One region of the Sediminibacillus dalangtanensis genome, then DNA from elsewhere that is predicted to be linked to it. Evidence: a T-box and tRNA genes for the amino acid it is inferred to sense, from the RefSeq annotation. Region 1 holds a T-box; the other holds one or more tRNA genes.
What was found. A T-box is a leader RNA that pairs with one kind of tRNA and senses whether it is charged. The one in region 1 lies ahead of trpS (tryptophan--tRNA ligase), so its partner is inferred to be a tRNA-Trp.
Positions count from the first base shown of each region.

Region 2: it has a tRNA-Trp gene. The T-box ahead of trpS (tryptophan--tRNA ligase) is inferred to sense a tRNA for this amino acid. The anticodon was not compared.

Region 1 is NZ_CP046956.1:960,590-966,267, reverse strand. Features, by position in the region: partial or broken gene ERJ70_RS04890 (nuclease-related domain-containing protein) at 1-611, shown strand, start outside; T-box leader at 1,180-1,360, shown strand; gene trpS (tryptophan--tRNA ligase) at 1,449-2,450, shown strand; gene ERJ70_RS04880 (YjbA family protein) at 2,580-3,347, opposite strand; gene ERJ70_RS04875 (YuzI family membrane protein) at 3,561-3,761, opposite strand; gene fabF (beta-ketoacyl-ACP synthase II) at 4,088-5,332, opposite strand; gene ERJ70_RS04865 (beta-ketoacyl-ACP synthase III) at 5,367-5,678, opposite strand, start outside.
Region 2 is NZ_CP046956.1:596,185-601,862, reverse strand. Features, by position in the region: gene ERJ70_RS03240 (hypothetical protein) at 1-700, opposite strand, end outside; gene ERJ70_RS03235 (hypothetical protein) at 853-1,539, opposite strand; tRNA gene ERJ70_RS03230 (tRNA-Leu) at 1,941-2,022, opposite strand; tRNA gene ERJ70_RS03225 (tRNA-Cys) at 2,035-2,108, opposite strand; tRNA gene ERJ70_RS03220 (tRNA-Gly) at 2,115-2,189, opposite strand; tRNA gene ERJ70_RS03215 (tRNA-Gln) at 2,196-2,270, opposite strand; tRNA gene ERJ70_RS03210 (tRNA-His) at 2,292-2,367, opposite strand; tRNA gene ERJ70_RS03205 (tRNA-Trp) at 2,382-2,455, opposite strand; tRNA gene ERJ70_RS03200 (tRNA-Tyr) at 2,462-2,547, opposite strand; tRNA gene ERJ70_RS03195 (tRNA-Phe) at 2,559-2,631, opposite strand; tRNA gene ERJ70_RS03190 (tRNA-Asp) at 2,657-2,733, opposite strand; tRNA gene ERJ70_RS03185 (tRNA-Met) at 2,751-2,827, opposite strand; tRNA gene ERJ70_RS03180 (tRNA-Val) at 2,864-2,939, opposite strand; tRNA gene ERJ70_RS03175 (tRNA-Glu) at 2,947-3,021, opposite strand; tRNA gene ERJ70_RS03170 (tRNA-Ser) at 3,032-3,123, opposite strand; tRNA gene ERJ70_RS03165 (tRNA-Asn) at 3,125-3,199, opposite strand; rRNA gene rrf (5S ribosomal RNA) at 3,208-3,323, opposite strand; rRNA gene ERJ70_RS03155 (23S ribosomal RNA) at 3,640-5,678, opposite strand, start outside.

The DNA of each region.
Region 1 (5,678 bases):
CGGATAAACTTTATAAGAAGCCAAGTTTGGAAGTTATAAATCCACTACACCAGTTGAGTAGAAGTGAATCCTTACTACGCCAATTGCTCCTCCGACTTGGATCAAACCTTCAAATAGAGGGTGCTTGTGTTTTTATCAATCCCTCCTTCACCTTATACCAGGCCCCTTTAGATAAACCGATGATTTTTCCCACCCAGATTAATGAGTACATGAAACAATTAAACTCCATCACTTCTAAATTAACGGATAAACATAAAAAACTGGCTGATCAACTGACAGATATAAGTAAAACAGATTCCCCATATACACAAATAACTTTCTACGATTATGATCGATTACGGAAAGGGATTACTTGTTTCAGATGCCACTCATTTTCTGTATATGTTGTGAAGAGAGAATGCGTTTGTAATGATTGTGGGTTTATGGAATCCTTACAAACGGCAGTATTACGAACCGTAAAAGAGTTTGAGGTTCTCTTTCCTGATGTGAAGATTACTACCAATATCATTCATGATTGGTGCCAAATTGTGACTTCTAAGCAAAGGATTAGAAGGCTACTTGCAAGCAACTACAAAATGGTAGGTGTCCATCAATGGGCCTACTTCATATAATTTTGGTTGCTTTCTATCTTGATATGTTTTTTATAGACAAGATGAAGTACATTTCCGACGGTTCTCGGCTTCATTTTGATCTTCATCATCCTGATTAAGGGCGTTTTCGTCGCTCCTCTGCTTCATTTTGATCTTCATTACACCGATGAAGTGCGTTTCCGTCGTTCCTTTGCTTCACTTTGATCTTCATCACACCGATGAAGGGCATTTCCTACGTCTCTCGGCTTCACTTTGATTTTCATCGCCCCGATGAAGGGTATTTCCTACGTCTCTCGGCTTCACTTTGATCTTCATCGCCCTGATGAAGGGCGTTTTCATCGCTCCTCTGCTTCACTTTGATCTTCATCGCCCTGGTGAAGTGCATTTTCGTCGGTTCTCAACTCCACTTTGATCTTCATCGGCAATGAAGGGCGTTTTCGTCCTCCCCTGCTTCATTGTATGTTCTTTTTACTGGTGAAGCCGCTTTTTTCATTACCAATGCGCACCTTCCTATCATATCGAGAAATACATTTCGAGGTTCGCCCTTGCATTTCGTTAAAAGTCTTTATATAATGATAAAAAATCAATATCTTTAGCAATGAAAAAGGCGTAGTACAATTGCCCGCTGGTTTATAGAGAGCTTGTGGTTGGTGGAAACAAGCATCAAGGTGAATTGGAATTGGACTTTCGAGCTAAGTTGAATTCTTAAGTGATCGAACTGGATAACAGTTTGATAATAAGGGTGGCACCGCGGTTCATTCGTCCCTTCGAAAGAAGGAAAGAATGAGCTTTTTTTGTGCTCAATTTATGCTCGCAATATCCTTTATCAACGCTGCAGATTATGAAGAGGTGATTACATTGAAGACTATATTTTCGGGAATTCAGCCGAGCGGAACGCTGACACTCGGAAACTATCTGGGAGCAATGAAACAATTTGTGGACTTACAGGAAGAAAACCACTGTTATTTTTGTATTGTCGACGAGCATGCGATTACCGTTCCACAAGACCGTTTAAAACTGCGTGACAACATCCGCTCGCTGGCAGCTCTCTACTTGGCATCAGGAATAGATCCAGAAAAATCGACATTGTTCATCCAGTCCGAGGTGGCAGCACATACACAGCTGGGTTGGATGTTGCAATCCATCAGTTATATCGGCGAATTGGAGCGGATGACACAATTCAAAGACAAATCGGCAGGAAAAGAAGCAGTTTCTTCATCACTGCTTACCTATCCTCCTCTAATGGCTGCGGACATTTTGCTTTATAAAACAGATATAGTGCCAGTAGGGGATGACCAAAAGCAGCATTTGGAACTAACCCGTAATTTAGCGCAAAGGTTCAACAATAAGTTTAATGACATCTTTACCGTGCCGGAAGTAAGTATTCCAAAAACTGGTGCAAGAATTATGTCGCTACAAGACCCAACCAAAAAAATGAGCAAATCAGATTCGAATCAAAAGGCATCCATTTTCATGCTGGATGACGAGAAAAAAATCGAAAAGAAAATCAAAAGTGCCGTCACAGATTCAGAGGGTATTGTTAAATTTGATAAAGAAAATAAACCGGGTGTTTCCAACCTGCTTGCCATTCACGCCAGTTGTACCGGCTCCTCTATCGCTGAACTGGAAAGCAAGTATCAGGACAAAGGTTATGGCCAATTTAAACAGGATACCGCTGATGCAGTTATTTCCGTACTCAAGCCTCTCCAAGAGCGATACTATGAGTTGATCGACTCGCAGGAGCTTGATGACATTCTGGATAACGGTGCTGATAAAGCGGAGCAGGCAGCAAACAAAATGCTTGCCAAAGCCAAAAAAGCAATGGGACTGGGCAGAGTCAAAAAGAAACCGAAAAAGTAACATTCGAGCAAAGTATTTAAAATGCTTTTTAAAGGAAAAACCCGCAAAATCACAGTCCTATTTGCGGGTTTTCCTTGTCCATATTTACATTTAAAGAGAGACCGGCAGTGATCTGGTCTCTCTCTTTAGTTAAAGCATTCGTTTGTAAGTATTTTGCTGGTCCTGATTCTGTTCTAGCTCATACATTTTCTCGAAAAATGGCTGCCCCTTTACCAGCTTGGCACAAAGTTCTTCATGAGCTCTGCTCCATCCCGGGCTCACGCCTTCATACAAGGCTTGCCAGGCAGCGTCAAAGTCCATCTCCCGAATTTGCGAATATTGATCTGGGTTCCACTCTGTCAGCCAGTAACGGACTTCCTGTAAGTTTTTCGTACCCTCCAGCTGATCCAAAGCCATCATCAATAATTGCTTTAGCTGTCGTTCTTTCCTTGTTAGTCCGAGCATCGAATCAGGTGAAAGTGACAATATATGATATTCTTTCTCCCTTTGTTCCGGTGAAAAAGAAAACTCCAGCCTGCTTGTGCCGTCAATTAGATCATATACCAGACGTTCCTGTCTCGGTATCAACCTGCTTTTTCGAACCGGCAGATGGTAACCCATCGTATCGATTGCCAAAATCGATTGGCCATCTGTGATCACACACGCATATTCCAAAGATATCCGCTCCTGGTTTTTCCGCAAATATGCCCGCTGATGGATTGCTTCGAGCAGGCTTTTTGGCAGATCCTGCAAATCATTTTCTATATAGTGGTACAACATTTCATCAATGTAAAGAACCGGTACCTGATCCAGCAGTTCAATGCCGTCTTCTTTTCTCCATTCATGAAATGCACAAACATTATAGCCGTTTTCTTCGCCTTCAAACCAATTCACCCATACGTCGTGTAAATACAACATGTCGAACCCCCGCTTTATTAATTGGATCGTTAGAAAATTGCGGCCCATTCAGGCTTGCCGGCATTCCCTCATGCTGTTTCCATCATCTTGTCCTGCCTGCTGCCAGACGGCCTGGCCGGAAACTGTGAACCGTACAATATTTAACCTTTATTTACGATACATTATGGCCAAAAAAGGAATATTTATTCTAACCAACCTAATAATTAACAGGTATTACCCTGGGTACTTATAAATTGCAATGATTATCAGCAGCAGACCTAGCGGGAGAAAGTAGCATTCCAATCTGCCCTGGATAAATAAAAAGTAATCAATCCAGGAAAGGCCGGCCGGAATAAAGTTCAAATAGAGAATGAACGTAACACCTCCAGATACTGCTAAACCGAATCCCACAAGAAACAATAAAACATAGCCCACGATTTTTCCCCCTGCCTGTCCACCTTGATCATTTACTTATATGTATGTAGGACAGGCTGTTCTAATGCCTGTATGTTTGCTTGATCAAGAAAAGGGCTAGTGCCCAACTTCTTATAAAAAAAGATCAGCGAAAAGTCGCTAATGCGTAATGTTTACTTGCTTTATTCATTATGGACTTGCTTCTCTATGTTGTTCTGACCTACCCCGAACGGATATCTTATTTTGATATCCCTCTAAAACAGAAACTTAACGTCAGTGATTATTCATCATTCAGTTAACAAGCAAAAACCCCATTCCCTGTAGTGGGAATGGGGTTCATGAAAAGTTTATGCATCCTGGTATTTCTTGAAAATGAGGGTCGCATTGTGACCGCCGAATCCGAGCGAGTTACTCAAAGCATATTCGTATTCCTGCTGTCTCGCTTGATTCGCGACGTAATCGAGATCACATTCTGGATCTGGAGTTTCCAAATTGATCGTTGGCGGTAAAATGCTCTCATTAATGGATTTTACCGAAATAATTGCTTCAATGGCCCCTGCAGCTCCCAGCAAGTGGCCGGTCATCGATTTGGTAGAAGATATCGCCAAGTTTTCAGCATGCCCTCCGAAAACTTGCTTGATTGCTTTTGTTTCAAAAGGATCGTTTAATTCGGTACTTGTTCCATGGGCATTGATATAAGCAATTTGAGAAGCGTCAACGCCTGCATCGCTTATTGCCTGATTCATAGCACGAACTGCGCCTTCCCCTTCTGGAGCTGGAGAAGTAATATGATAAGCATCTCCAGCAGATCCGTAACCTACTATCTCACCGTAAATTTTTGCTCCGCGCTGTTTTGCAGATTCCAACGATTCAATAACCAGTATTCCTGCACCTTCGCCCATGACAAATCCGTCACGATTTTGATCGAATGGACGACTCGCTGTTTTCGGATCGTCATTGAACGTCAACGCTTTTGCCGTGGAAAAACCGGCGAAAGCCATTTTCGTGAGCGGTGCTTCCGCGCCACCGGTAATCATAACATCTGCATCTCCACGCTGAATGACTTTATAGGCGTCACCGATGGAATTCGTTCCTGATGCACAAGCGGTTACCGTGCAGGAATTAATGCCTTTCGCTCCCAATTGGATCGAGATCTGGCCAGCTGCCATATCTGGTATAAGCATTGGTACAAAGAACGGACTAACCCGGCGATAGCCTTTTTCCTGAAACTTTTCGAATTGCTCTTCGTATGTCTTCATGCCGCCGATTCCGGAACCGACCCAAACACCAACCCGCGGGGCCAGTTCTTCCGTGATATCCAAGTCCGCGTCCTTGACCGCCATTTTTGCCGCTCCGACGGCATATTGTGTAAACAAATCCATCCGTTTGGCTTCTTTTTTCTCCATGTAATTTACCGGATCCCAGTCTTTCACCTCACCGGCAACTTTCGCTGGAAAATCGTCTTTGTCTACTTTTGTCACAAAATCGATTCCGGATGTTCCTTCTATTATATTTCCCCACATCGTGTCTACATCATTACCGACAGGGCTGACAGCTCCCAGCCCTGTGATAACTACACGTCTATTCTCCATTTTATACTCCTCCTTCTCTATCCCGTGTCATTTCTTATCTACCATATTTGAATGCAACCGCACCCCATGTAAGTCCTCCGCCAAAACCGACAAGAACCACTAAGTCATCTTCCTTTATTTTACCGTTTTTTACTCCTTCTGACAAAGCAATCGGAATGGAAGCTGCCGAGGTATTTCCATATTTCTTTACCGACGCCGCCATTCTTTCTTCTGGAATGCCAAGTTTCTCGCGCGCTGCTTCCATGATTCGAATATTGGCTTGATGAGGAATTAAATAATCGACGTCTTCCCGTTTGTATCCAGCTTTTTCGACTACATTCACCGAAGACTCTGGCATCTGCCGTAC
Region 2 (5,678 bases), 360 kb from region 1:
AAGCTTTAATCGTAATAAAATACGTATCTTTATGCTTTTTTAATATTCCATAACCCATCAGATGATCAACAGTATTATAATCATTCCTCCCGAGGTTACTAATAAAGCTATCGTTCCCTCTAACAGCTAATATTTCTAACAGTTCATACTCAGCAGGATACCATCGCTTGAGTACATGTATGATTTGTTCTATGTATTTTGAAATCTTAATGTCGTAATTGCTTTTTTCCTTTTCATAATCATACTTGCTTATTCTTTGAGGTCTTTCTAACGGAATACTCTCATTAATCAAACTACATATGTGTCTAACAAGGAAAGGGTGCCCGCCGTAATCTTCAACCAATTTTGTGAAAATCTCTTCATCAAATACCAAGCCCATATACTTCCCAATGTTTTCAACCATATTTCGAACATCTTCTATATCAAATAAGTTTAAATACATAGGATTTAACATTGAAAAAATCGGGTTATCTACTCCGTTAATAGAAACCTTCTCTATACAATGCGGATTTACACCAGCTACCAAAAACGATAACTGTTGTTGATGTTCTTGACAAAAAGCCCGTATAGTTTGCCAAAATGAAATGAAATCATTTCCGTGTTTCCAATGATCAGAGCTAGAGGTTTCAACAGAAATTAATTCTATTTCATCAAAAATCAACAACACTCTTCCACCATTTAGTTCTTCATAAATTCTCATGAATATCTCTTCAAAACTTTTGGAAGCATATCGTTCATCAAATTGGTATTTATCAACGTCAATGTTCAGATTATACTTATCAATTACTTTGGAAGCTATATCTCCTAATAATTTAAACCATCTCAGACTATGAACTGAAGGATTTTGGCAATCTATATACAAACTATTCCCTTTTTTGGATTGAATAGTTCTGTCCAAGCGTAGAGTACAGAAGTTTTACCTACTTTTCGAAGGCCGAATAAACCTCCATGTTCGCCACTAATATACTTAGAATAAAACTCCTGAACAATTTTTTTCCTTCCATAAAAATATGAGTCATTGTTAATTGGAGATTCAAGAGCGAATAAATCACGACTATAGAAATATTTTCTCAACTTATTTTCAATTACTATTTCATTTACGTTTCCAGTTTCAAATTCTTTATAAGTGAATGGAATAATTAACTTCGAATCCTTATTTTCATTATTTAAGTCCGAAATTTTTTGTTCTATTCTTTCGTCTCTACTTACTAAAAATATGCAAACTTTATCTAATCTGTTGTCATATTGACTTAATGTTTTATCTACAAAGTCAAAAGCTCGTCTATCAAAATCTGCAAAAGGTGAAAATAAAAGCAATATTTCATTATACATATTAAATCTCTCAATATATGCTTCTCCAGGCTGTAAGAACGAAAAATTGTAATCAGTGTTTTTAAATCTCTCATTTCTTGAAAAGGTAACACCAAAATAATTCGATAATTTTAAAGTTATATTTTTCTCTATGCGACTTCCCTTTATATTTAAGCCCGTCTTTACACCTCGTACAACTCGTCCATTTTTCATAATTGTAGCAACCATATCTGATCCCCCTTTCATACTCTATGAATATTATACTATATTTATATTATTTGGTAAGTATTTCTTGATTATTATCTATAGGAAAGGAGCCCTCATTAAGTGGAGTCCTTTACGGCGATTTGTGCATCTGATGGAGTTATAGTTTGCCTACGTTAAACTTAGCTGAAGCAACAATCGAAAGGGAATTTTGTTTAAATGCTTTGGTCTACCGATCAAATCGTCCTGAAACAATCATTTTGAAGCTTTCTAATAACACTATTATTTTTGAATTAATAATGTCCATTTGACTATCCATTTCACTTTAAAACTCTTAATTAAATTCTTTATTCGACTACAACTAATACTACTGAACGATGATAAAAAAAGACTCCAACCTAAAAGGTTGAAGTCTTTTTTTATGATACCGGTGGTCGGGGTCGAACCGACACTCCCGAAGGAACACGATTTTGAGTCGTGCGCGTCTGCCAATTCCGCCACACCGGCACGTTATTCATATGGAGGCGGCAACCGGATTTGAACCGGTGATAAAGGTTTTGCAGACCTCTGCCTTACCACTTGGCTATGCCGCCTTAAAATGGAGCGGAAGACGGGATTCGAACCCGCGACCCCCACCTTGGCAAGGTGGTGTTCTACCACTGAACTACTTCCGCATTTTTTGGCTGGGCTAGCTGGATTCGAACCAGCGAATCACGGGATCAAAACCCGATGCCTTACCGCTTGGCTATAGCCCAACTATACCACACACTGGAAAATGGGGCGACCGGTGGGAATCGAACCCACGAGTGCCGGAGCCACAATCCGGTGCGTTAACCACTTCGCCACGACCGCCAACATATTAATAATGGCAGGGGTAGTAGGAATCGAACCCACACCGGAGGTTTTGGAGACCTCTGTTCTACCGTTAAACTATACCCCTATGTAATGGTGGAGGGAGTAGGACTCGAACCTACGAACCCGATGGGAGCGGATTTACAGTCCGCCGCGTTTGGCCAACTTCGCTATCCCTCCATAAGAAAAGGTGGCTCGGGACGGAATCGAACCGCCGACACACGGATTTTCAGTCCGTTGCTCTACCGACTGAGCTACCGAGCCAATAAATGATATGAAGCTATGTAAGTGGCGGTCCGGACGGGACTCGAACCCGCGACCTCCTGCGTGACAGGCAGGCATTCTAACCAACTGAACTACCGGACCATATTAAGGAAATAATTTGGTTGCGGGAGCAGGATTTGAACCTGCGACCTTCGGGTTATGAGCCCGACGAGCTACCAGACTGCTCCATCCCGCGATAATGTAGGAGATGTATTCCTATCAGATTTTCTAATGGTGGAGGATGCAGGGCTCGAACCTGCGACCCCCTGCTTGTAAGGCAGGTGCTCTCCCAGCTGAGCTAATCCTCCAATTAAGTGGTGACCCGTACGGGATTCGAACCCGTGTTACCGCCGTGAAAGGGCGGTGTCTTAACCACTTGACCAACGGGCCATTTAAGAAATGGCGGAGAGCGAGGGATTCGAACCCTCGAGACCGCGGTAGCGGTCTACACGATTTCCAATCGTGCTCCTTCGGCCACTCGGACAGCTCTCCATGGCTCCACCGGTAGGATTCGAACCTACGACCGATCGGTTAACAGCCGATTGCTCTACCACTGAGCTACGGTGGAACGGATATGCCTGGCGGCGTCCTACTCTCGCAGGGGCAAAGCCCCAACTACCATGGGCGCTGGAGAGCTTAACTTCTGTGTTCGGCATGGGAACAGGTGTGACCTCTCCGCTATTGCCACCAGACTCATTTTAGCGTACATCCAAGTGTACTTTTTTTGTGACAACAACTATTATAGCTGTTTTTCACGAAAAATCAAGGGTAAATTTAAAAATTTCTTTTACACCTTCAAAACTAGATAAGAAGGAAGACATCAACGAACTTCACACGTTTGAATGATGATCTGCGGACCGGAGCCCGCGACGCTTTTTGTTTTAATCCAGTTACGGCTCCTAACAGCTAGTGTATAGTTCATCCAGCTTTTCGTACGCTCAAAGCGGCGTACTACCATCTGGCTGATCTATCCATACGCTGTTGACCAGTCGCCTTCACTTTTTGTTTTAAGTTAAGTCCTCGATCGATTAGTATCCGTCAGCTGCACGTGTCACCACGCTTCCACCTCGGACCTATCAACCTCATCGTCTCTGAGGGATCTTACTCATTTAAAATGATGGGAAGTCTCATCTAGAGGTGGGCTTCATGCTTAGATGCTTTCAGCACTTATCCCTTCCACACGTAGCTACCCAGCTATGCTCCTGGCGGAACAACTGGTACACCAGCGGTGTGTCCATCCCGGTCCTCTCGTACTAAGGACAGCTCCTCTCAAACTTCCAACGCCCACGACGGATAGGGACCGAACTGTCTCACGACGTTCTGAACCCAGCTCGCGTACCGCTTTAATGGGCGAACAGCCCAACCCTTGGGACCGACTACAGCCCCAGGATGCGATGAGCCGACATCGAGGTGCCAAACCTCCCCGTCGATGTGGACTCTTGGGGGAGATAAGCCTGTTATCCCCGGGGTAGCTTTTATCCGTTGAGCGACGGCCCTTCCATACGGCACCGCCGGATCACTAAGCCCGACTTTCGTCCCTGCTCGACTTGTAGGTCTCGCAGTCAAGCTCCCTTCTGCCTTTACACTCTGCGAATGATTTCCAACCATTCTGAGGGAACCTTTGGGCGCCTCCGTTACTCTTTGGGAGGCGACCGCCCCAGTCAAACTGCCCACCTGACACTGTCTCCGGACCGGATCACGGTCCTGGGTTAGAAGGTCCGTACAGCCAGGGTGGTATCCCACCGGCGCCTCCACCGAAGCTAGCGCTCCGGTTTCTAAGGCTCCCACCTATCCTGTACAAGCTGTACCAACATTCAATATCAGGCTACAGTAAAGCTCCACGGGGTCTTTCCGTCCTGTCGCGGGTAATGCGCATCTTCACGCATAGTATAATTTCACCGGGTCTCTCGTTGAGACAGTGCCCAAGTCGTTGCACCTTTCGTGCGGGTCGGAACTTACCCGACAAGGAATTTCGCTACCTTAGGACCGTTATAGTTACGGCCGCCGTTTACTGGGGCTTCGGTTCAACGCTTCGCCTTGCGGCTAACGCGTCCCCTTAACCTTCCAGCACCGGGCAGGTGTCAGCCCCTATACTTCGCCTTACGGCTTCGCAGAGACCTGTGTTTTTGCTAAACAGTCGCTTGGGCCTATTCACTGCGGCTTCTCGCAAAAGAAGCACCCCTTCTCCCGAAGTTACGGGGTCATTTTGCCGAGTTCCTTAACGAGAGTTCTCCCGATCACCTTAGGATTCTCTCCTCGCCTACCTGTGTCGGTTTGCGGTACGGGCACCTCTTTCCTCACTAGAGGCTTTTCTTGGCAGTGTGAAATCAGGAACTTCGGTACTTTATTTCCCTCCCCATCACAGCTTGAGATTGCCGGACGGATTTGCCTATCCGACTCTCTTACTGCTTGGGCGCACATGACCAGCAGTGCGCTTTCCTTATCCTTCTGCGTCCCCCCGTCGTTCAAACGGAAAGGAGGTGGTACAGGAATATCCACCTGTTGTCCATCGCCTACGCCTTTCGGCCTCGGCTTAGGTCCCGACTAACCCTGAGCGGACGAGCCTTCCTCAGGAAACCTTAGGCTTTCGGTGAAAGAGATTCTCACTCTTTTTTCGCTACTCATACCGGCATTCTCACTTCTAAGCGCTCCACCAGTCCTCACGGTCTGACTTCGCTGCACTTAGAACGCTCTCCTACCATTGTTCGCAAGAACAATCCGCAGCTTCGGTGATACGTTTAGCCCCGGTATATTTTCGGCGCAGAGTCACTCGACCAGTGAGCTATTACGCACTCTTTAAATGATGGCTGCTTCTAAGCCAACATCCTGGTTGTCTAAGCAACTCCACATCCTTTTCCACTTAACGTATACTTTGGGACCTTAGCTGGCGGTCTGGGCTGTTTCCCTTTCGACTATGAACCTTATCACCCATAGTCTGACTCCCAAGATCGAGTGGCTGGCATTCGGAGTTTGACTGAATTCGGTAACCCGATGAGGGCCCCTAGTCCAATCAGTGCTCTACCTCCAGTACTCAACTCTTGAGGCTA